DNA from 2 places in the Ruminococcus sp. 1001713B170207_170306_F1 genome. Region 1 is predicted to be linked to the other one. Evidence: predicted binding sites of a transcription regulator. Region 1 holds the regulator's gene; the other holds the start of a gene.
What was found. Region 1 encodes Rex, which represses fermentation and respiration genes when NADH is low (regulators of the CRP and FNR family bind a similar motif). Its sites were predicted from a motif close to ATTGTTAANNNNTTAACAAT; they were not measured.
Positions count from the first base shown of each region.

Region 1 (14,052 bases):
GCCGGTAACGGAACCCTTTCCGTCTATATTGTTCTTACCTGACGCATACCTGCAAAAGGCTTTCCAAAGGATACGCGTCACAATTTGTCTGGGTATGCTCAGTCAAAATATGTCAGCTCGCCGCACTCTTTCCCATCGCGGATATAGATTCTTGGCACACGTTTGCTGATATTACATACAAATTCATAAGAAAAACGGCCGGACAGATCTCCCAGTGTATCTGCACTGATAACCTCATCCCCATCTTTTCCAAGCAGTGTCACTTCATCCCCTGTCTTTACATCCGGGATTTCTGTCACATCTACCATAAACTGATCCATACAGACTCTGCCACAGATCGGCGCTTTTTTTCCATGAATCAGAACCCAGCCTTTATTAGAAAGCATTCTTGGGTATCCATCTGCATATCCAACAGGAATCGTCGCCATCTTTGTAACATGATCTGTCGTGTAGGTTCCACCGTAGCTTACCTGAACCCCCGGCTCCACATCTTTCACGTAGGAAACATGACTCTTTAGGGACATTACAGGTTTCAGCATTACAATGTCTTTTTCCACTTCCTCAGAGGGATAAATTCCATAAATGGTAATTCCGGCACGGACAATGTTCAGGTTGGCTTCCGGTACACGGATTATTCCGGCACTATTGGAACAGTGATGCAGTGGAATATGGATTCCATTTTTTTCCAGAAGATCCGCAAAATCAAGATATCGTTTCAGCTGAACCATTGCCGGGGTACGGTCGTATTCATCTGCTCTTGCAAAGTGAGTGAATAAACCTTCAATTTCCACATTGGGAAGAGCTGCAATTCTGCGGATTTCCTCCAGACTCTCTTCGCTGTCCTTAAATCCGATCCTGGTCATGCCGGTATCCGCAGCCAGATGGATCAGACCTTTTTTGCCCGCTGCTTCAGCAGCTTTGTTAAACTTTTTGGCTGTCTCATAATCACAGACGGCCATGCGCACATCATTTTCGGCAAGTTCCTTATAATATTCTTCAAATACCAGTCCCAGGATCAGAATCGGTCTTGTGATCCCAGCTCTTCGAAGCTGTAATGCCTCCTGGGCTGTAGCTGCAGCAAATCCCCATATATAATCAAATTTCTCAAGCATTCTCGCAATAGGTACTGCACCGTGACCATATGCATCCGCTTTGATCACTGCGATGATCTTTGTTCCCTCTTTTATGTTCTTCTTCATCTGTTCAAAATTATATCTGATTGCATCAAGAGAAATCAATGCTTTGATTCTGCTGTATTTTTCCATAACATTTTCCTCGATTTTCTAAATTTATCAGAGCATGCCTCAAAAGGCGTTCTGCAAAATGTACGTCACAATTCTCATCCTTTACTCTAAACTTCTGCCAGTTTCAAAACTTCCGGCAGGGCTTCGATCATATCCTTCGCCGTCATGCCGTGAGATCCTTTTTTCTCTCTGGCAATATCACCGCAAAGACCGTGAATATACACCGCCATGGCAGCTTTATAGGAAAGCTCCCGTTCTTCCTCACAGCTTAAATACATGCAGAGAACAGATGCGATAATACCGGAAAGCACATCTCCGCTTCCTGCTGTGGCCATTCCCGAATTACCAGAAAGATTCAGATACAGCTTTTCATTCCGGTCAGTCACTACTGTACATGCGTCTTTCAGTACCAGAACACCGCCACTTTTCTCTGCATACTGATAAGCACGGGCTACAGGGTCTTCCTTTAGTTCTGATACATTCAAGCCGCAAAGACGGCTCATCTCGCCCATGTGGGGTGTGAGAATGGTCTGTTCCCCTATGAATTTCATCCATTGTGGATGCATTGCCAGAATATTCAGACCATCTGCATCCAGTATAACAGGTTTTCCTGCTTTTGCTCCGTTTTCCAGGAACCAAAGCATTCTTTCCTTTCCTGAGCCTTCTGTTCCAAGTCCTGGACCGATCACCAGCACATCACACCAGTTTAAATTTTTCTTATTGGCTTCCTCATCAAATTCGCTGGTCAGCATTGCCTCAGGCAAAAGGCTCTGTAAAGGAATCCGGTTCTCTTCCACAGTCTGGATCTTCACCATCCCGGCACCTCCATGAAGTGCTGCACTGGCACTCAGACAGGCTGCTCCGCACATTCCCTTCGAACCCGCCACAAGAAGAACCTTGCCAAATGTTCCTTTATTTCCCCATGGTTTTCTTGCCGGAAGAGTTTTCATATCAGATTTTTCTATATGCCAGGCAGCCTTGCTTGCAAGCTCACTGCCATCACGGTCCCGGTCATAAATTCCAATATCCGCCACCACAGTTCTGCCAGCATAAGCTCTTCCCGGATATAGACAAAGCCCACGTTTTTTATACGCAAATGTTACGGTAAGATCTGCCTCAAAAGCAGTTCCAAGAACAGCTCCCGTATCTCCATGAATGCCAGACGGAATATCCACCGCTGCTTTATATGCAGGAGCTTCATTCATATGGTCAATTATCTCTTTGTAATTCCCGGTAATCTCCCTGGAGAGTCCAACGCCGAAAATTCCGTCTACTATAACAGTATATTCATCCCATACAGGGTTATTCATTACCGGTACCTGGTAGCTCATGGCAATGTCCCACTGGTGTCGGGTTTCTTCTGTCATTTTATCCGGATTTCCTGCAAGATAAATCTCAGAACGGATCCCTGCCAGATGCAGAAGTCTTGCAATGGCAATGCCGTCACCTCCGTTATTGCCAGATCCGCAGACGATCAGAATCCGTTCTTTTTTCAAATTTCCAGAACCGTTTTTCTTTTCCAGATATTTTCGGATCTCTTCTGCTGTGGCAAGTGCTGCCCTCTCCATGAGAACCAGAGAGGGAACATGCATATTATGAATGGTGCCATGGTCAAGCAGCTTCATCTGACTGCAGGTTACAACTTTTTTCATAAGACCACTCCTAATGCAAAACTGCCGCCCGGTCTCCTGTAAATCCTTCAGCGAGACAAGCAGCAGTCCTCTTTGACTTTTATTCTTTGTTTTCTTTATGTTCGTTACGATACTGGCTTAAGTTGTAAGACAGAGCCATCAGGCTCTCGGACAGATGAACATTCTCCACGATCACATCCTCCGGGGCGTCAAGATCTGTATGGGCAAAATTCCAGATTGCCTTGATTCCATTGTCAATAAGAACCTTCGCCATCTCCTTGGCCTTATTCTTCGGCAGGGTTAAAATAGCAATCTCCACCTGATTCTCCCTGATAAATTCCGGGAGACTGTTGATCATCCGAATCTCAATCCCGCGAACAGAAATCCCCTCCAGAACCGGGTTTATATCAAAAATTCCAACCAGACGGAAGCCACGTTTTTCGAAGTCTCCATAATTGGCAAGTGCCTGTCCCAGATTACCTGCGCCCAGGATGATCATGGGATGAATGGTGTCCAAACCCAGTATTTTACCAATTTCTGTATAAAGATATTCTACATTATATCCATATCCCTGCTGTCCAAAACCGCCAAAATTATTTAAGTCCTGTCGGATCTGTGAAGCAGTCACATGCATTTTTTTACTCAGGTCGTTGGAAGATATACGTTCCACCTTCTCTTCCATCAGCTCCCCCAGATAGCGATAATATCTTGGCAATCTCTTAATTACCGCCTTTGAGATCTCTTTTGCATCCAAAATGTTCCCCTCCTTGTTTCCGCTGCCTGTATTTTTCCGCTAAAAACGCATCGCGGAACATTACCTGTAAACGGCAGCCCGCGTAACACTATGTCAATTATACCGAAATGTTATTTTCTTGTCAATTAAAGTTGTGCAGAATTACAAATTTTTGCAAATTTTTTTGTGATTTGACAATTATTCTTTCAAAAAATAAATTTTTCAAGTATAATATACTATTGAACATTCTAATAATGCTGTTTCTGTGTATACAGAACCGCCTTTTTAAGGAGGAACTTATGATTTTATCATGTCAGAGCATCTGCAAATCTTTTGGGGAAAAGGTGATCCTGCAGGATGCTTCTTTTCACATAGAAGAACGGGAAAAGGCCGCTCTCATCGGCAATAACGGTGCGGGGAAAACAACTCTTCTTCGTATTATCATGGAGGAGATTTCCGCGGATTCCGGTCAGGTGGTCATTGCCAAGGATAAGAAGATCGGTTATCTGGCCCAGTACCAGGATATCCACGGTCATCACACCATTTACGAAGAACTGATGACCACCAAGCAGTACATTTTGGATATGGAGGACAAGATCCGTTCTCTGGAACAGGAAATGAAATACGTAGCAGGCGACAAACTTGAGAGCCTGATGAACAGCTATACCCGCCTGACACACCAGTTTGAGTTGGAAAACGGCTACGCTTATAAAAGTGAAATCGTAGGCGTTTTAAAAGGTCTTGGATTTGAAGAAGAAGACTACGGCAAACAGATTGAGAACCTTTCCGGAGGTCAGAAAACCCGGGTTGCACTTGGCAAGCTTCTGATTTCCAAACCGGATATTCTCCTTCTGGACGAGCCTACCAACCATCTGGATATGGAGAGCATTGCATGGCTTGAGACCTATCTTCTCAACTACCCGGGTGCTGTATTTATCGTTTCCCATGACCGTTATTTTCTGGACAAGGTAGTTACCAAGATCGTGGAGATCGAGGCTGCCCAGATGAGAATGTACGAAGGCAACTATTCCGCTTATGCCCTGAAAAAAGCGCAGCTACGTGACGCCCAGTACAAGGCTTACCTGAACCAGCAAAGAGAGATCAAACATCAGGAGGCTGTTATCACCAAGCTCCGCTCCTTTAACCGTGAGAAATCCATTAAGCGTGCTGAGAGCCGTGTAAAAATGCTGGACAAGATCCAGCGCATTGAGAAACCAATTGAAATTGATAACCAGATGCGTATTTCCCTGGAACCACGTTTTATCAGTGGAAATGATGTACTTACTGTAGAAGGACTTTCCAAGGCTTTCCCAGGACAGACTTTGTTTACAGATATTAATTTTGAAATCAAACGTGGGGAGCGTGTTGCCCTGATTGGCAACAATGGTACTGGTAAGACCACAATTTTGAAGATTCTCAATGGAATTGTGGATGCTGATGCAGGACGCTTTGCCTTGGGTTCCAAGGTTCAGATCGGATACTATGATCAGGAACACCATGTTCTGCATATGGAGAAAACTATTTTCCAGGAGATATCAGACACATATCCGACTCTCACTGAGACTGAAATCCGCAATATGCTGGCTGCTTTTCTTTTTACAGGAGATGATGTGTTTAAGCTGATCTCCTCTCTCTCTGGTGGTGAACGTGGCCGTGTTTCCCTGGCGAAGCTGATGCTCTCAGAAGCCAACTTCCTGATACTGGATGAGCCTACCAACCATCTGGATATTGCATCCAAGGAGATTCTGGAGGAAGCACTGAACAGCTACACAGGAACTGTCCTCTACGTTTCCCATGACCGTTATTTTATTAACCAGACTGCTACCCGCATTATGGATCTGACCAACCAGGCCATTGTCAATTATATCGGTGATTATGATTACTACCTGGAAAAGAAGGAGGAGATGACCCGGATTTATGCTCCTGCTCAGGAGACCGCAGCTCAGGAAGTTAAGGAAAACGTCTCTGAAACCAAACTCACCTGGCAGCAGCAGAAAGAGGAACAGGCTCTGAAGAGAAAACGGGAAAATGAGCTGAAGAAAGTGGAAGCACGGATTGAAGAACTGGAAACAAGGGATAAAGAAATTGATGAAACCATGGTTCTGCCAGATATCTGTACGAATGTGGCAGAATGCACGAAGCTCAGCCGGGAAAAAGCTGCTATAGCAGAAGAACTGGAAGGGCTTTATGAGAAATGGGAGGAGCTGGCATAAATTACCAGTAACCTGCTCTTTTGAGCCTTACATTTCATATTTATTTCAAAAACAGGAACGAATTTCGAATATAAATATCCGAAACCGTTCCTGTTTTTTATAACAATATTAACATTTTTACTTTAAACAACTTATTAAAGCTGTCTGTTTTATTACATGGCCTCAAGCTTCTCTCTGATTGCAAGAATAAACTCGCGGCTGTTAAGGACTTTTACATCTTTTAAAGAAGTAATCAGTGCCAGGTCTTTGGTCATCTGTCCGCCTTCGATAGTGGAAAGGGTTGCTTTCTCCAGTTTATCTGCGAACTCTATAAGCTCCTGATTCTGATCCAACTCACCTCTTTTTCTCAGAGCACCGGTCCAGGCGAAGATTGTTGCTACAGAGTTGGTAGAGGTCTCCTCTCCTTTCAGATGACGATAGTAATGTCTCTGTACAGTTCCGTGAGCTGCCTCATACTCATAATATCCATCCGGAGAAACCAGTACAGAAGTCATCATTGCCAGAGAACCAAATGCAGAGGAAATCATGTCACTCATAACATCCCCGTCATAGTTCTTACAGCCCCAGATAAATCCACCTTCTGCTTTCATTACACGGGCTACTACATCATCGATCAGACTATAGAAGAAAGTAATGCCTGCGGCCTCAAATTTTGCCTTAAACTCAGCTTCATAAATATTATGGAAAATTTCTTTAAATTTGCCATCGTATGTTTTGGAAATGGTATCTTTACCGCCAAACCACAGATCCTGTTTCGTATCTAAGGCATAATTAAAGCAGCATCTTGCAAAGCTGGTAATGGATTTGTCCAGGTTATGAACACCCTGGATCACGCCTGGAGTATCAAAGTGATGGATCAGCTCCGTTCTCTCCTCGCCGTCTTCTCCTTTGAATACCAGCATAGCATCTCCTGGTTTATCAATGTACATCTCGGCATTCTTATATACATCGCCGTAAGCATGACGGGCAATGGTGATAGGTTTCTTCCAGTTCTTCACACATGGCTCGATTCCCTTTACCACAATGGGAGCACGAAAAACAGTTCCATCCAGGATTGCACGAATAGTTCCGTTAGGGCTTTTGTACATTTTCTTCAGATTGTACTCAGACATTCTGGCTTTATTCGGGGTAATGGTGGCACATTTAACAGCAACTCCGTATTTCTTGGTGGCTTCCGCTGCATCTATAGTTACCTGGTCATCAGTCTCATTTCTGTATTCCAGTCCAAGATCATAGTATTCTGTCTTCAGATCAATAAAAGGAAGAAGAAGCTCATCCTTGATCAACTGCCACAGAATTCTGGTCATCTCGTCCCCATCCATCTCAACAAGAGGGGTCTGCATTTGAATTTTACCCATTATTACCTCCTAGTATATGTTTTGTGGTAACTGTGAACTATGTCCGCAGCAACCCTATTTTAACGTAATTCCAAGTCTCTGGCAAGTCTCTGCTACAATTGCTTCAAGTTCTGTATCACAAAGCACAGTAACACGGCCATCCTCATATTGCTGGTCAACCCAGGACTTGATCAGCTTTACAAGCTCGCTGTTCTTATCAACCTTCTGGTCGCCCTTCAGGCGATAATGGCTGTCGATCCAGTGTGCGATTCCGGCAGCTCCGGAAGTATTGGAAACGGCAACCTCAACCGGGCGGTTCAGGAATTTCTCGGTATCAAATACATTATAGATTTCCTCATTTTTCAGAAGTCCGTCGGCGTGGATACCAGCTCTTGTTACATTGAAGTTCTTTCCAACGAAGGGAGTTCTTTCCGGTATGTGGTAGCCAATCTCTTTCTCATAGTACTCAGCAAGCTCTGTGATAACCGTTGTATCCATACCACCAAGGTTTCCGCGAAGCTGTGCATATTCAAATACCATTGCCTCAAGAGGTGTATTTCCGGTACGCTCTCCGATACCAAACAAAGAAGTATTAACACCACACGCACCATACAGCCATGCTGTTGTGGAGTTGCTGACTGCCTTATAGAAGTCGTTATGTCCATGCCACTCGATCAGTTCAGAAGGAACGCCTGCATGAACCATAATACCATAAATAATACCAGGTACAGAACGAGGGATCACGGCACCAGGATAGTTAACACCGTAGCCCATGGTATCACAGCAGCGAACCTTAACCGGAATGCCGTACTGCTGGCGAAGCTTCATCAGCTCAAGGCAGAATGGGATAACATAGCCATAAATATCAGCTCGTGTAATGTCTTCAAGATGGCAACGGACAGAAACACCGATTTCCAGACATTCTTTTACAATGCTTAAATAATGCTCCATCGCCTGTTTACGTGTCATTTTCATCTTATAAAAAATATGATAATCGGAACAGCTTACCAGGATACCGGTCTCTCTCATACCCATATCGCGGACAAGCTGGAAGTCCTTCTTATTTGCACGGATCCAGCTGGTAACCTCAGGGAACTCATAGCCTCTCTCCATACATTTCTCAACAGCATCACGGTCTTTCTTACTGTAAAGGAAAAATTCAGAAGCACGGATCCTTCCTTCCGGTCCGCCTAGCTTATGAAGGTAATCATAAATCCTTACGATCTGCTCAGTGCTGTATGGTGCTCTGGACTGCTGGCCATCACGGAATGTCGTGTCGGTGATCCAGATGTCATCTGGCATATGATGTGGAACGACTCGGTCGTTGAATGCAATCTTCGGTACTTCAGAATATGGAAAAAGATTTCGGAATACATTGGGAGTTGCAACATCCACAAGCGGATACATATGCTCCTCTAACTGAAGCAGGTTTGTGTGGCGATTCATAGAAACACGTCTGTTTTCCATAGATATTTCCTCCTCATCTCTTGGAACTCTTGCTGTCCATTTTACTCACTTAAAGCGACTTCGTCAAGTGCTTTTATACTGTAAAGTGATAATTCTTTATCAAAGTTTGTGTATTCTTTTTCGTACATTTCTTCAAATCACTTAAGCAGAAATCCTTTTCACACAATTGGCTGCTTTTACATTTTCAGAAACTTTCTGCGGTTAAATTTTCCCCACCCTTGCAGGTTTTGAGGCAGTCCCATATCCTCTGCGCTATTCATCAGCATAGTTTTGATATCCGTATTGGTAAGTGCAGGATTTTTTTCCAAAGCACAAGCAATAGCACCTGTCACCAGAGGCGTAGACATAGAGGTGCCGCTTTTCACACCATAAGAATAAGGTTTTCCAGGCACGCAGGACATGATCTTATTTCCAGGCGCCACAATATCCGGCTTGCACACGCATTCCGCCGTTGGTCCTCTCCCTGAAATAGCACTGCGCCCTTCCAACAAATCGCTGGAGCCCACTGTGATCACTTTTTTGCTGCTTCCCGGAGCTGTGATACTGCCCGGCCTTGGTCCCTGGTTTCCGGCAGCTGTGACCACTACCACTCCTTCATCCCACAGCTGCTCCACACTTTCCAGAAGCCTGGCATGGTTTCTTTTTGAATTACAGGTAGTTCCCACAGAAATATTTACCACCCGGATCCTGTACTGCTGCCTGTTTTCCCGAATCCACCGAAGAGCCCGCAGCACGTCATCCTGACTGCCCGTTCCATAACGGTCAAGCACCTTCAGGGAAATGATTCCGCAGCCAGGTGCTGCGCCTCTGTATTTTCCCATGGAAGCAGTGCCATCTCCTGCTACCAGCCCGGCTACATGGGTGCCATGTCCATTATCGTCATAAGGCCGCCTTTTAAAAGCCAGGAAATCATAAAAAGCCCAGATCCTGCCAGTAAAATCTATATGCTCATAAATCCCGGTATCCAGAATACACACACCGATTCCTTTTCCAGTATAAAAGGATTTTTCCATTATTTTCCCCGATAAAAAATAACTTATAATAAATTATGTTTCCATTTTCCAATCTGCTTTAAAATTATAGACAATTTTTGAAATTCTCAAAAATTTTTGTCGCTTTTTCTGAGCGTATATAGTATAATAAAAATACGCATAAATTCGTATTTATAAAAGGAATTTTTCAGTAATATCAAACAATTATTTCACGTGACAAAACGGAGTAAGTCACAACTATACATGAGAGGACGAAAATACTATGGAAAAAGACAACAGGCAGACTCCGGAGGAAAAATTTCGCTATTACTCCGGAGCTATCAGACGTGACATGGGGAACCTGCTTAAGTGGCTGCTTCTGGCAGTGGTGGTAGGATGTATAGCGGGAGCTTTCAGTACTTTGTTTTCTTTTGTGCTGAAGGCAGTGACCGGTTACCGCAAGGCACATCTGTGGACCTTTTTTCTCCTGCCCCTGTTCGGACTTTGCATCGTATTTCTTTATGAGAAATTCGGAAAAGACGATGGCGGCACGAATCAAGTCCTTTCTACAGTCCGTTCCCAGGATGATGTGCCCTGGAGATCCGGTCCGCTGATTTTTATTTCGACTGCATTGACACATCTTGCCGGTGGTTCAGCAGGACGTGAGGGTGCAGCTATTCAGCTGGGTGGCAGCATTGCCAATCTTCTTGGCAGATGGATCCATCTTGATGAGGAAGACCGTCATGTGATCGTTATGTGTGGTATGAGTGCTGCTTTCTCTGCACTATTTGGCACACCAATGGCTGCAGCTGTTTTTTCCTTGGAAGTGGTCAGTGTAGGGGTTATGTATTATACGGCTCTTATGCCCTGTATGATCGCATCTTTGATCGCATCCCGTTTTGCGGCTGGTATGGGCGTTACGCCGGAAGCTTTTCACGTAGTAAATATTCCTGCACTTTCCCTGGAAACAGGGCTGAAAATGGGCGTGGTAGCCCTTGGATGTGCAGTGATCAGTATTGTCTTCTGTATTATTTTAAATGAGACAGCCAGATTCTACGGCCGGTTTTTTTCTAATAAATATGCACGGGTAGTGGCCGGTGCCGTTCTGGTTATTTTTATTACACTGATTCTTGGAACTACAGATTATATGGGAGCCGGTGCTGAGCTTATTGAGAAAGCAGTGGAGACCGGAGACACCGATTATATGGCTTTCTTCTGGAAGATGCTCCTTACCGCACTGACTATGAAGGCTGGTTTTCGCGGAGGCGAAATCGTTCCGTCATTCTGCGTAGGCGCCACTTTCGGATGCATGGCAGGACAGCTGATAGGGCTTTCTCCCTCCCTTTGCGCAGCCTGCGGAATGGCTGCTGTTTTCTGTGGTGTGACGAACTGCCCGATTACTTCTATTCTGATTGCCTTTGAAATGTTTGGCTTTAAGGGAGTGTCCTTCTATCTGATCGCCGTTTCTATCAGCTATGCGGCTTCCGGATATTATGGACTGTATAAAGATCAGACAATTGTATATTCTAAATACAAAGCCAGATATATAAACAAACACACAAAGATGTGATAAGCCCTGAAATGATAATATTCATTTTGCAGAGATTTTTTCGAAGCTCTATCCTCTGTCAAATGTTCACTACCTGAAATTTGCAGGAATCCGCGTTGCGGGCGTGGCAAAGCAACATCCAAAACATTCCTGTAAAATATAAAAAACGGCACACAAGCTGCCGTAAAAAGAAGGGGGTACATTTATGAACCTTGAAAAACTTTTTCACCTGAAGGAAAACCACACTGACGTGAAGACCGAAATCATGGCCGGTATTACCACATTCATGACCATGGCTTACATCCTCGCTGTCAATCCCAACATCCTTTCTGCTGCCGGAATGGACCGCGGTGCAGTCTTTACTGCTACTGCACTTTCATCCTTCATTGCAACCTGCCTGATGGCACTGTTATCCAATTACCCGTTTGTCCTGGCACCCGGTATGGGACTGAATGCATACTTTGCATATACCGTAGTTCTTGGAATGGGTTATTCCTGGCAGCAGGCTCTGGTTGCTGTATTTGTGGAAGGTATCATCTTTATCCTGCTTTCCCTTACCAATGTACGTGAAGCAATCTTTAACTCCATTCCTATGACACTGAAACACGCAGTTTCTGTTGGAATTGGCCTTTTCATCGCATTTATTGGTCTGCAGAATGCAAAGATCGTTGTAAACAATGATTCCACACTGGTAAGCATGTTCTCCTTTAAGGGCTCCATGTCAGATGGTTCTTTCAATTATCTTGGAATCACTGTTCTTCTTGCCCTGATTGGCGTACTGGTTACCGGCATACTTCTTGTAAAGAATGTAAAAGGCGGTATCCTGTGGGGCATCCTTATTACATGGGCGCTTGGAATCCTCTGTCAGTTTGTGGGACTTTATGTTCCAAATCCGGATGCAGGTTTCTACAGTCTTCTCCCGGATTTTTCCAATGGAATTTCCGTACCGAGTATGGCTCCTACCTTTATGAAAATGGATTTCGCAGGAGTTTTCTCACTTGACTTTATCGTTATCATGTTTGCATTCTTATTTGTAGATATGTTTGATACTCTGGGAACTCTGATCGGTGTTGCTTCCAAGGCAGACATGCTGGACAAAGACGGTAAGCTTCCAAAAATCAAAGGTGCTCTTCTTTCCGATGCTGTTGGTACTACTGTAGGTGCTATGTGTGGTACTTCTACTGTTACCACGTTTGTTGAGAGCGCTTCTGGTGTTGCAGAGGGCGGACGTACAGGTCTTACTTCACTTGTTTCCGCTATTTTGTTCGCACTTTCCCTGTTCCTTTCCCCGATCTTCCTGGCGATTCCTTCCTTCGCCACAGCTCCGGCTCTGATCGTGGTTGGATTCCTTATGCTGACCTCTGTTACCAAGATCGACTTTGACGACCTTACAGAAGCGATTCCGGCATTTATCGCAATCATTGCAATGCCGTTCCTGTACAGCATTTCCGAAGGTATTGCACTTGGTGTTATCTCTTATGTTATCATCAACGTCTGTACCGGAAAAGCTAAGGACAAAAAGATCAGCCCGCTTATGTATGCACTGGCTGTTATCTTTGTTCTGAAATATGTATTCCTGTAATAACAGAATGAAATAATTGTACGGTTTGCAGTAACATTATTCACGGAATATCACCTGTAAATCGCAATAAATAATCCTAAAAATCCCCCTGCCATGGAACCACGCTTTCCTGGCAGGGGAATCTTTCTATAACACTACTTAAGGGGGTATAAGGTAGATTACATCTGTGAAATCATCTCGTGAATCTGTTACTGTTCACTTTGCAGTCAGTAACCGCTTCGCGGAACATTAGCGTTTTACATTGAATGCGCTCATTCCCGGATATACTGCTGCATCTCCAAGCTCTTCCTCGATGCGGAGCAGCTGATTGTATTTTGCAACACGCTCTGTTCTGGACGGAGCACCGGTCTTGATCTGGCAGGTATTTAATGCTACTGCAAGGTCAGCAATCGTAGTATCCTCTGTCTCACCTGAACGATGGGAAGAAATTGCTGTATAGCCAGCCTTATGAGCCATCTTGATCGCCTCAAGGGTTTCAGATACAGAACCGATCTGATTCAGCTTGATCAGAATGGAGTTACCGCATCCAAGGGAAATACCTTTGGAAAGTCTCTCTGTATTTGTTACAAACAGGTCATCGCCTACCAGCTGTACTTTATCTCCCAGCTCTTTGGTAAGCTTCTTCCAGCCTTCCCAGTCTTCCTCATCAAGAGCATCCTCGATGGAAATAATCGGATACTTGTCAACCAGTTTTTTCCAGTGGTCGATCAGCTGGTCAGATGTGTAAACAGTGCCGGCCTTCGGAAGCTTGTACTCGCCAAGCTTGCCAGTCTTCCACTCGGAAGATGCAGCATCCATAGCGATCATGAAATCTTTTCCAGGCTCATATCCTGCATTCTTAACAGCCTCAAGTATTGTCTCAATGGCTTCCTCGTCAGATTTCAGAGCCGGTGCAAAACCACCCTCATCACCAACAGAGGTTGCAAGACCTCTTGATTTCAGAATTGCCGCAAGGGCATGGAAAACCTCTGCACACCATCTTAAGCACTCTTTAAAGCTTGGTGCACCTACAGGCATGATCATAAATTCCTGTACATCAAGTCCTGAAGAAAGTGCATGGCATCCACCGTTTACAATGTTCATCATTGGAACCGGCATACGGTTTCCGGAAATGCCGCCGAGGAAACGATACAGCGGAATGTCAAGAGAAGTTGCAGCTGCACGGCAGCATGCAATAGAAACAGCCAGAATTGCGTTTGCGCCAAAGTTTGATTTGTCTTTGGTTCCATCTGCCTTTATCATGGCTTTGTCGATGGCGTATATGTCAGATGCATCCATTCCTGAAATTACCTCGTTGATGGATGTGTTAATGTTCTCTACGGCTT
Region 1 covers NZ_JADPEX010000005.1:93,590-107,641, reverse strand. The annotation lists gene alr (alanine racemase) at 99-1,265, opposite strand; gene I4V84_RS05190 (NAD(P)H-hydrate dehydratase) at 1,352-2,896, opposite strand; gene I4V84_RS05185 (redox-sensing transcriptional repressor Rex) at 2,976-3,629, opposite strand; gene I4V84_RS05180 (ABC-F family ATP-binding cassette domain-containing protein) at 3,908-5,821, shown strand; gene I4V84_RS05175 (NADP-dependent isocitrate dehydrogenase) at 5,974-7,179, opposite strand; gene I4V84_RS05170 (2-isopropylmalate synthase) at 7,234-8,625, opposite strand; gene I4V84_RS05165 (S8 family peptidase) at 8,802-9,638, opposite strand; gene I4V84_RS05160 (chloride channel protein) at 9,880-11,166, shown strand; gene I4V84_RS05155 (NCS2 family permease) at 11,351-12,727, shown strand; gene eno (phosphopyruvate hydratase) at 12,956-14,052, opposite strand, start outside.

Region 2 (11,399 bases), on a different contig from region 1:
AGTTAATTCAATCTCATATGTGGATATTTTAAAAGCATTACGAGATCAAGTTTTGGACTGTACATTTATATCAATTGCGGCAGGAGATAAAGATCAAGCAAATAGGATATTTGCAATATTAAATGCTAAAGGAAAAAGGCTAGCATATATTGATTTGATAAAGAATAAAATATTCGAAGAATTAAAAGATGGAGTTAATGGAACATTTGCTGAAGAATGCTGGAATGATATTAAGACGACTTTGAATTCAGGTTCAGAAACCGTTGGGATGGCTACGTTTTTCAGACACTATTGGATATCTAAGTACAAAAGGTGTAATGCGAGTGTACTTTATGATAGTTTCAATAAAACAATTGTCAAAAATGAGACACTTTATCGTAATTTCTTAGAGGATCTTCTTTTAAATGCCAAGAATTATATGAAGATCATAAATCCCAGAAGAGAAGATTATAATAATCGTAAAGAATATTTTTGGCTAGTTCAATCATTAAGCACTATGAATAAAACATTTAATGTAGTCCAAACGAGAATAGCACTTTTGGCATTGTATGATATAAAGGAGCGTAATTTAGTATCTACAGATCAGTTTAAAAAAGCAATATTAACAATAGAAAATTTCCATTTTGCATTTACAGCAGTTTGCTCAATGAGAACAAATAACTTGGAGACGATATATTCTCGTTTTGCTATCGCGTTGCGAAAATGTACTAATAAATCAGATACGAGCAGGGTAATTGATGAAAAATTGATTATACCACTTAATAAATTGTATCCAAGTTATGATGTGTTTGTTGTAAAATTTAAAGAGTTGTTTTTTACAAAAAAGGATGAGCCAACAAATGTTAAATGCAAATATGCAATTTACAAATTAAATTGTTTTCTTAGTGGCAAAGATGTTTTTGAGGATGATGGAAGTATAGAACATATTCTGTCAGAAACAAGTGGCGATCATGCTTTGAATATAGGAAACTTAATCCTTTTGGAAGGAAAAATAAATGGTGATGCAGGACAGAAAAGTTATGTAGAAAAAATTCCTTATTATCAAAAATCTCAGTATGCGTGGGTAAAGAAGTTTATAAAAGCAAATAAGGATTGGGATGAAAGTATGTTTGAAGGAAGAGCAGAGAGGTTGGCAGCAGTTTATTATAAAGAGATATTAAAGAGAGAACTTCCAAAAGGTAACATGATTCGGGTAGAAGATGTTGTTTAATAGCTTACTACGCTGATTAATTGATAACATTCCCCTGATAACAAATTGATAACACCGTTCAGTACAGCCTATGGATTTAGGACAGTGGAATACATATAAAACCAGATAGAACCATAATTCCTATACAAAAGTGTATAGTGATAAGATCTTATTTGCGAGTTTGAATAATCCACACAATCATAAGATGCCAGTATTTATGCGGGTCGCAAACAAATTTGCTTAGTGACTGGCAACAAAATGGCAACATTTTGTGATTATTCAAAAGATAAAAATTTTATTTCATAACGTATATAAAGAAACCTACTGATTTTCAGAAGTAAAAAACTGAATATCGGTAAGGTTTTTTCTTTTCTCTTATTTTTCTTTTTTAGTCAATTCTTTTACGAGGTAATCACTCAATTCTTGAGATGGTACCTTGGCATGTTTCTGGTAAGTATCCAGTTCCGGATACTTATATCTCCATTCATCATATTCTTCCTTGCTGATTAGAAGAAGTTGCAGCGGAACTGGGAGTTTCCAAGTCTTATGCTTATAAGATTGTCAAACAGCTAAATGAAGAATTACAGAAGCTGGGTTATCTTACGGTGTTGATTGTCAAGTAAAATTGACCCACTTTTACGTTTAATTCTGACCCACCTGAATTCAGAAATCACCTGATTTTCAAGTGGGTCATTTCTGTATGTAAATCTGATTTTTTACACTGTGAATTGACCCGTCAAGCGCATCAGCTGAACGGAAGTTCAGCATCCGGATCCATTACCGGATCACTCCATTCAGTATTTATGATTATGCTGTCTGAAACAGTATCATAATCCCCGCGAAGCTCCCTTAATTCTTGTTCTCGTTCTTCTTCTGAAAGACTCATCCGCCATTCATACATTTCATCCTGGAAACGCATTGCGCTGACAAAGTCCATTGGGCATCCGTTTTCGCTATAAATATAGTCTCCGTTATCATAGGGGCTTCGTCCACTGGCTACCCATTTTTCTAATTCACGTAACTCATCTTTCGACATGGTTATTTCTTTTTTGTATTGTTTTAACTGTTCCTGCAGGAATTCTCTGTGCTCCGCAGGCACATTTTTTCTAAATCTCATATCTGCCTCCTAATTAATGAGCACCTGATATCCGTCAGTCTGCATTGAACTTTTATCGATCAGTATTCTTTTGCCGATTGGATCCAGCAATACATACTTACTGAGTTCCAGTAACCGGTCACTGATCAGGGAATGTACCATGTTCTCCATGGCTTTTATACGGTCATTTCGATTTATAGCTCCTTTAGATCGGTCAGATGTTTCGATTTTATTTTCACAGAGCATCTCTAAATTTAAAAATATATCATCTTCCTTACGGCTGTCTGATTCAAAACGGTCAGTATCATAGTTATATCCAAGACTCTTGTCTGCTTTCATCCTTTTCATAACACAAGTTGGATTTTTGATCTCATAACAGCTTCGCATTAGGTCATAGGCGGCTGTTTTTCCCTCTGTATTGTAAACTTCTATGATCTGCGGATATTTATCCGGTGTGATTTTTATACTCATTTCTATGCCTTCCTTTTTTAATACTCAGTTTTTGGACCTTTGACACGATAGCTGTCACCCGTTATACTTATGACATGGCAATGATGGACCAGGCGGTCAAGGATCGCTGCAGCGGCCAGCTTGCCGGTGAATAGTTCATCCCATCTGCCCATGGGCAGGTTTGTGGTGATAATGAGGGAGCTTTTTTCATATCTTTGGCGAATGATCTGAAAGAAAAGGCTCTCTCTTTCTTTATCCATTTTTAAATATGACAGTTCATCGATGATCAAAAGCGGAATCTTACTGATCTGTTTCAGAGTTTCTTTCAGATATCCTTTCTGCATATCCTCATACAGCTGATCGACCAGTTCTTTTGCATTCACAAAGAGAACCTTATATCCGGCTTCACATGCATTCCGGCCAATCCCGGTGGCGATCATACTTTTACCGACTCCCGGCGGCCCAATGATTATGATATTTTCATGGTTATCCATAAATTCAAGTCTGCCCAAAGATTGAATTTTATCCGCATCCAGGTTTGGATTGGAGCGGTAATCAATGTCAGACAGCCGTTTATCAGAGTCGAAATTAGCTGCATCTGTCAGGCGTTCAGCCTGTCGGCGTTTCTTTCCTGTTTCCTCCGCTTGTAACAGCATGATCAGGAAATCTTCATACGTCATAGACTGTTCTGAAGCTACACGTATAAGTTCCTGATATTGTTCGCGCATATCGACCAGTTTAAACTGTTTCATTCTGGCTTCTATATAAGCTGCGTTTACAACACTTGTTTCACTAGGCATTTACCGTTCCTCCTACATTCTGTTCATAGTAATCCAGATCCCGCAAAAGTTTTGAATCATCGTCACGGTATTCTCCGGTTTTACACAGAACTTCCGTTCTCTGTTCAGATATCTCAGGAAGAGACAGCCGGCCTGCATTGTAAGCTTTGAGCAGTTCTTTAAATGACAGGATGTCCATAGAATCATGCTGTATTGCATATCCAATAAAACGATTGAGGGTATCTGTATCATAAAGTTCTTCGAGCAACATGATCTTTCTTGCGTAATGTGTGGGCTGGTCAAACTTTTTCCCGGCTGCTTCCAGATAAGCCAGACCATTGCTGTATCTGGCAGTGAATTCCCTTCGTATCTGCGGAATCGATGTTGGCGCCTTTGGTGCTACATTTTTATAGTGCTCCGAATTTGTCAGGATTTCATGCTTGTTACGTGATGCTTCCAATTTCATGACATAGTTCTTTTTTCTGTCATAAAGCTCGATTCTGAACCCATAGATGATCCTGAAATACATGGTTTTGGCTGCAAAGATATCAGGAACGCTATACTTATTTCCGCCAATGCTGATATAACAGTCAGGACTGATGATCCTGCTTTCCAATTCCTTCAGTCGATAACGACGGTCTGGCAATGGCAGCAACAGATCCCGTTCTTCCTGAAGATAATGTATGTTTGGAATTCTTTTGGTCGTTGTGTGTGTTTCATTACACCAGGACTCAACGAAATCTTTTCCACGACGATTCAGATCTTCCATTGAAGCAAAGTGGTTTCCCTTTATGAATTGTTCTTCGATATAGTTGAAGGGTCTCTCGATCTTTCCTTTCTTGCGCGGCCAGTAGCAGGGACATGCATTAAGTTCTGTTCCCAGATGTCTTGCCATAAGCAGGGCATGGGGATTATAACGGATCTCCATTTCGTTCCTTGGATTATTTTCGATGACCAATGCTGTTGGATTATCGATCAAAAGCTCCAGTGTTACTCCACCAAGATCTTCAAACAGTTCCTGAATTGCTTCATAAATGGCTGCCGCATCTGCCTTTAAAGAAAAACAGACTGCTTTCTTTCTGGATGCTGAAAGTATCATTGAAAAACAGTAAACAGTTATGATCACGCCATCAACAGGGACATTATAAGGTGACCAGTCGAACTGAGCCTGATCTCCCGGAGGGCTTTCATGCCTTACAGTAGCTTTGGAACTGATGTGGTCTTTGATATCCTCTTCAATTTTTGACAGATACCGGTAAACAGGGCCAATGCTTCCTGTATAACCTCTTGCTTTCAATTCTCTAAAAATCCGTGTTCCATTGAAAAGAAACGGTTCGCATCGCCATTCGATGATCTGTTCTTTGAAACCATCAATCTTGCTCTTATAAACTGTCCGTTTATACACCGGTGCTTCTTTTTCTTCTAAAAGACTCCTGACAGTATTTCTGGACATTCCAAGTATTTTTGCAGTTGCCCGTTTTGATCTTGTCTGTTTATAAACTCGCTGAACAGCTGCCCAATCTTGCAAATCATACACCTTCTTTCAAACCTCCTCTCTTGTATTGGTGCATACAGAGAGAAGTGTATCGTTTGCTATCAGGTGGGTCAATTTTCCTCGTTAAAACTGGGTCAGTTTTAAGTATAAATCAACATACGGTAGTTGGCAGAGTAAACACTAATTATTTCCGCAAAAAAGTATGTTACAGCGAAATGTAAGAGAAAGAGAGGAGAATTTGTATGAGTATTTACAAAGATAATGTCACTGGGAAGTGGCGAGTGGTCTGTTTTTTGCAAGACCTTTTTGCATAAAATTGCAAAAAGGTCTTGCAAAAAACATAATCGGGTTAAAAATAACGAAAAAGGTATTAGTAGTTGAATCATATAACCAATGACAAAGATGATCAATCATTTTAGAATATAAATATCAAATGTGACTGTTCAGGCGCCGACGGTTAAGAAAATTTGAGTAAATAATTGTGATGCAAGATTAAAAAAGTGGGATTATTTCTTATCATTACAACAGCAAGATTTCACTGGGCTTTATCAACCCGGACTATGCAAAAGAGGGAACAGAGCTGGGAATGATTTGGGGTATTAGCGGAATAAGGAGGAAAGTGTAGTGGAGGATTATATTGGAGCGAGAGTAGATTATGAGCCCAAGTATAAAGATGTTTTAACCTATTTTCAGAATATTGGGAATCTTTATACTTGGGAAGCTGATCCTTGGTATGAAACTTGTAAATCGTGGGCAGAAACATGTTATATTCATGCAGGGATTAGTGGGGCTGAAATTACATTCCAAGGAAAAGATGCACAGGCGTTTCTCTCAAAACTTTGTATGAATAACATTAGCAAATGGAAAAACGGAAAACATAAACATTTGGTTATGCTTGATGAAGAAGGATTGATAGCAGCTCATTGTCTTAGTATGAAAGACGACGATAATACATATCGGATTACGGCTGCACTTCCATTTGCAGCAATGAAACTGTTGGAGACTGGTGCTTATGATGTGAAAATGACCATGCGTGATATCTTTGTCTTTCAATTTTCAGGACCAAAGTCATTAACAATTATAGAAAAACTTACGAATACGAATCTTCATGATCTAGCATTTTTGCAATTTCGTAAGGTAAGTATTCCGGGACTGAATATTGAAGTGGAAGTGAACAGGATTGGGATGAGTGGAACACTTGCATATGAAATTCGTGGTTTAAAAGAAGATGGTCCCAATGTATATCATGGAATATGCCAAAGAGTGCGAAGAAGTGATTGTAAAATGGGGCGATTATGGAAAGCGTATAAAGGATATCCGTGCAGTAATTGCAAAATTTCCATTAAATGATCTGGTTGAGAATAAAAATTATGATATTAGTTCTTGTCCGTATGGCTTTGAAGAATGAAGGGAGTTTCCATGAGTAAAAAAAATAGAAAATGGCTGGTATTTACGATTATGTGTCTTGCATATATGCCGGGAAGTTATGCACAATACCAGTTATCCGTGTATGCCCCGGAACTAATACAATCTTTTGGACTTACAACATCGCAGTTTTCATCTTTATTTACGGCGCCTATGATTGTAGCAATTTTCTTGAGTTTTGTAGGAGGAATGATTTCTGACAAGGTTGGTTCAAAGAAAGTCATTAATATTTCATTTGTTATAGCTGGAATTGGAATGATTGGGAGAGTTTTTGCAAATAGCTATATGCCATTTTTTCTTTGCATGGCATTAACCGGTTTCTCCAATATGTTTGTCAATATTAATGCATCCAAGATTACTGCAAGTTGGTTTGAGCAGGAAAAGCTAGGAATTTTGATGGGCATATTTGCATTTTGCGGACAACTTCCGGGAGCCTTTGCGACAGCAACGACGGCGGTTTTGTTTGATAGCAGGACATCTGCTTTTATTGTATCAGCAATATTCTGTATTAGTGTATTTGTTTTATGGTTGCTTTTTGTGAAAGATAAGCCAGAGGATACAATGGAAGAAAGGGAGAAGATAGATCAGGAAAATCAACCTTCCATTGGGGATTCTCTTAAGGTAGTACTTTCTAATAAAGGTGTATGGCTGGTTTCTATTTGCATTATGATGGCTCTTGGCAGTACGGTAACTTTATCCACTTTTATGCCGATGGCATTGCAGACCATGTATGGAATAGATATGAAAGTATGTGGTACGATTGCATCTATGTTGACATTGGGAAATTGTATTGGCTCTATTACAGGTCCCATTGTATTCTCTAAAATCAAAAATGTTAAAGTGTTTGTATCAGGAGCTGCCGTGTTGAGTTTTGCCGGAATTATTATGTGTTGGAGATTTCCGTCCATATTCGTTTTACACATACTGGTTCTTTATACTGGAATTATGCTTGGAGCGTCAATGCCTATTTTCCTTTCCGCACCGGTTTTGTTAGAAGGACTTGGAACTAAATATGCAGGAAGTGCGGCGGGTGTCATCTCTACATTACAGCTTCTTGGAGCTGTTTTGATTCCAACTTATATCTTAACACCGATTGCGGGAGAAAATTATAGTTTGTTGTTTATGCTTGCATCCATATGTATGGTAATTATGTTCCTCTGTGGGCTGTTACTCCCTCAGTTTGGAAACAATCAAAAGTAAGAATCACAAAATAAATGCAAATCTTCCTATGTTGCAATGAAATTGCTGTCGCAAGCCAAATTTCAAGCATAGGAGGATGTCCAAATTAAAGTGTTTCGCAGATGAGGCAGGATATTAATAAATAGAGAAGCATATTTTTCATCCAGGTAATCCAGTGAAATATGGAGCAGGTCTTCGATTTTTCGTAGCCGGTAGATCAAGGTGTTTCTATGAAGATGAAGCGTCCGGGCAGTCTCCGCTATATTTCTTCCGTTGATAAGATAGCATTTTAAGTTATGAATGAGTGTGAGATCCTGCTCCATATGGCTTTGCCACAGGGATAAAACAGCTGGGTGGCAGAAGCCCGGCAAGGAGTTTTTTTCCTTAAGGACACCATATAAAACATGTAGAAAGGCTTCATCAAACCTTTGAATATGTTTTTGAGGCTCCAAAGGGTAAGATTTCATAAGCCTGCATTGTCCATATGCCATGGAAAGCTCCGTGAATCTAAAAAAACGGGTGCTTATATAGACCTTAAGGGAAAGCCGTTTTAGCAAATCCTCCAGTGCGGCGTATGATTTTTCATAATCAGGATCAAAATCCCGCCTGCGGCAAACCGCAACAATAGAATGTTCAAAATAGAGGACAACTCCATGAGGCAGAATGTTTTTTATCTGATGAATATAGGCAGACTGACGGGTATCCGAGACGTCAGATTCCGGAAGGGAAAATTGATAAAGATACCAAATATCCTGGTTCGTATAATTTCTGGCTTGGAGATAATAAGAGGTAGAAAGCTCATCTGCCGGATATCCCTGTAAAAGCCGTATAACATAATAGTTTTCTTCATCCTGCAAAAGAAAAGGCTGAATCTGGTGATTCATAGCAAGCTCTGTAAAATGAACGACTTCTAATAACAAAGCCTTTTGTGCTTCCGTAAAGGGACCGTTTATATCTGTCGTACCGAATGCTCCAAAGTTTTTTCCCTCAAAATAAAGCGGAGCGGTCAGAGAGTGATGGGATGGATCCTGACGAAAGACGCTGGAGATTAAGCGGTTTCCGCTGTGAATTTCCTGCATAACTCTCTGGTGTTCGTCAGGATATATGGATTCTGTCGGTGTAAAGCCGAAATTGATAACCTCGTCCCAGAGAGTTCCCTCGATTTTTTCCTGAAATTTCCCGGTATAATGCAGCAGCTTTCCGGTTGGAGAAAAAAGGGCAATCGGGTTGCAAAGAAAGGTGGTCGCATAATCAAGCAGATCTGAAACGTCTTTGTTTTCGATAATTATATTTAGGCATTGCTCATACCAGGCATAGTACTTATCAAAAATATCCAGAAACTCACGGAATACCTTATGAAAAGGCTCGTCCGTATATAAGATGGCGGCATGCTCCATCCAGGAAGGGTTTATCTGTCCCTCCCTTGATCCGGTTTTGGTACAGAAAATCAGGAACCGGGGCTTACGTATATCCCATTCCCTATCAAGGAAAGAGCTCTCTTGTGTTAAATACAGAAAATCATTATCGATTATTTCCATGGAATCATCAAGCATGCGGGCATGCCGGAATAATTGATCTAAGACCGTAGATTTATAAAAAACCCTGTATTTATCAGGAATCCAGTCAAGGATGACAGAAATGCTCATAGATTTCATTGCAAAAAACTCCTTTGGTTATTTTTGACGAAAAAAGACAGTATAAATGAATTATATAACTGATGACGGGAGATGGCAACTGCCTTACTATAAATATATAGGAAACACTGTTCAGGCGCCGACAGTTAGAGAGGAGATAATATAATTCAGACAAAAGGAGGGAGGCAATAAAAAGAGCTGAGGGAGCATCCTATAAAGGGGTATCGATTTTTTAATATTATAACTATATAGTTGAAAGGATTATTTTTTATGAAAAAGATATTGTTAAATGGAGTAGACGGGAATTTTGGAAGCAGATCAGCCCGTGTATTGCTGGAAAAATATCCTCATGAAGCTTTGATTTTTACGGCTCCAACAAAAAATGGTCTTGAAAAATACCAGGCAATGGGCATTGAAACCAGAATTGCCGATTTTAACAATGCGGAAAAACTGACGGAAGCATTTAAAGATGCGGATACAGTTATTCTGATCTCCATGCCATTCGTTGGACCGAAAAGAAGAGCGGCACATAAAATTGCAATTGATGCGGCTGTGGCGGCAGGTGTAAACAAACTGGTTTATACATCGATTGTAGGAGCCGGACATGAGGATATCAATGCTTACGAAGTAAACGATCATGTATGGACCGAAAGGTATATCAAAAAACAGCCCATCCATTATTTGATTCTTCGGGATTCCCAATATGCGGAAGCAATGGTCTCCACATTTGTGGAAGCAGTTGAAAATACAAACGGCATCATCCGCAATAACATGGGAGATGGGAAAATGGCATTTGTTTCGAGGGATGACTGTGCGCTTGCGGCGGCCTGTGCGGCAATGTCTGATTGGGAAGATCGAATTGTTGATATAAATGGAGCCGAGCTTCTGACAATTGCACAGTACATGGCAATCGCCTCGGAGGTTACGGGTAAAAAGACGGAATATCAATATATCAACGATGATGAGATGTATGAGTTCTTTGACTCCATCGGCGTTCCAAGGACAACGGAGGAAATGTGGGCGGACACGGCGAAGAACTTTCCATTTTGCTCAGATGGAATGGTGTCCTTTGGCAGGGCAATCCGTCTGAATCAAATGAGTACATTTACAGATGATTTTGAAAAGCTGACAGGGCAAAAGCCCATCACGGTAAGAGAAATGTTTGAAGATATGGAAAATCATTTAATCGGAACAAGAACATCTACAGATAATTAAAAACAGTAGGAGGACGAAAAATGGCAGAAATGATGAATCCGGCGCTGGAAGGCGCCACCTTATTGTTCCCACAGGGATCTTTTATTACGGCATATGCTTATACGGGCGTGGAGGATGAGATCAAGGCATATCAGACCAGCGCATGGATTGGAACGGCGCTTATGACATCCCCCATTTATGATGTATACGGACCGGATGCCGTTAAATTAATGGGACAGGTTTGTACAAATGATTTTACCACGCTGGGAATGAACGGCATACGCCATGCCGTAATGTGCAATGAGAAAGGTCAGATTCTGACAGACGGCGTTGTAATCCGTATCGGAGAAGATCGTTACAGAACCTACTGGCTTGATCCGGTGATCTCTTATTATGTCAATACATCAGATCTGGATGTGCATGGCGAAAACATGAGCGGAAAGGAATATTTTATCCAGATTGACGGTGAAAAGTCCTTAGAGATTCTGGAAAACGCATTCCAGGCTAATCTTCACGACATCAAATTCGGCAGACATAGAATCCAGGAGGTAAACGGAAAACAGGTACGCATCATCCGGCTTGGCATGTCCGGCAACCTTGCTTATGAAATTCACGGAGATATGGCGGATTATGCGGAGATCTATAATCTGGTATGGGCGGCAGGTGAAAAGCTGGGAGCAAGAAAGCTTGGGCTCCAGGCTTATAACATGTTTAACCATACGGAGGCCGGATTCCCGAATATCAATCTTCACTATCCGCTTCCGTGGCTGGAAACCAGCGAGAAAATGACAGAATATATGCGCACAGTGCCTCAGTTATCCATGTTCAATCTCAATCGAAGGCTTCTCGGAAGTGTGGGGGATGATCTTCAGGCTCGCTTTGTTACTCCCTATGATGTGGGATGGGATTTCCTGATTAAATACAATCATGACTTCATTGGAAAAGAAGCCCTCCTTGA
Region 2 covers NZ_JADPEX010000002.1:150,893-162,291, reverse strand. The annotation lists gene I4V84_RS02435 (DUF262 domain-containing protein) at 1-1,210, shown strand, start outside; partial or broken gene I4V84_RS19765 (transcriptional regulator) at 1,565-1,696, opposite strand; gene I4V84_RS02430 (hypothetical protein) at 1,935-2,306, opposite strand; gene I4V84_RS02425 (hypothetical protein) at 2,316-2,756, opposite strand; gene istB (IS21-like element helper ATPase IstB) at 2,774-3,535, opposite strand; gene istA (IS21 family transposase) at 3,528-5,051, opposite strand; gene I4V84_RS02410 (hypothetical protein) at 5,634-6,359, shown strand; gene I4V84_RS02405 (MFS transporter) at 6,429-7,634, shown strand; gene I4V84_RS02400 (helix-turn-helix domain-containing protein) at 7,697-9,268, opposite strand; gene I4V84_RS02395 (NmrA family NAD(P)-binding protein) at 9,518-10,462, shown strand; gene I4V84_RS02390 (aminomethyltransferase family protein) at 10,483-11,399, shown strand, end outside.
Region 2: a site for Rex is predicted at 9,476-9,495, ahead of I4V84_RS02395 (NmrA family NAD(P)-binding protein). Genes of this name have one in related genera too.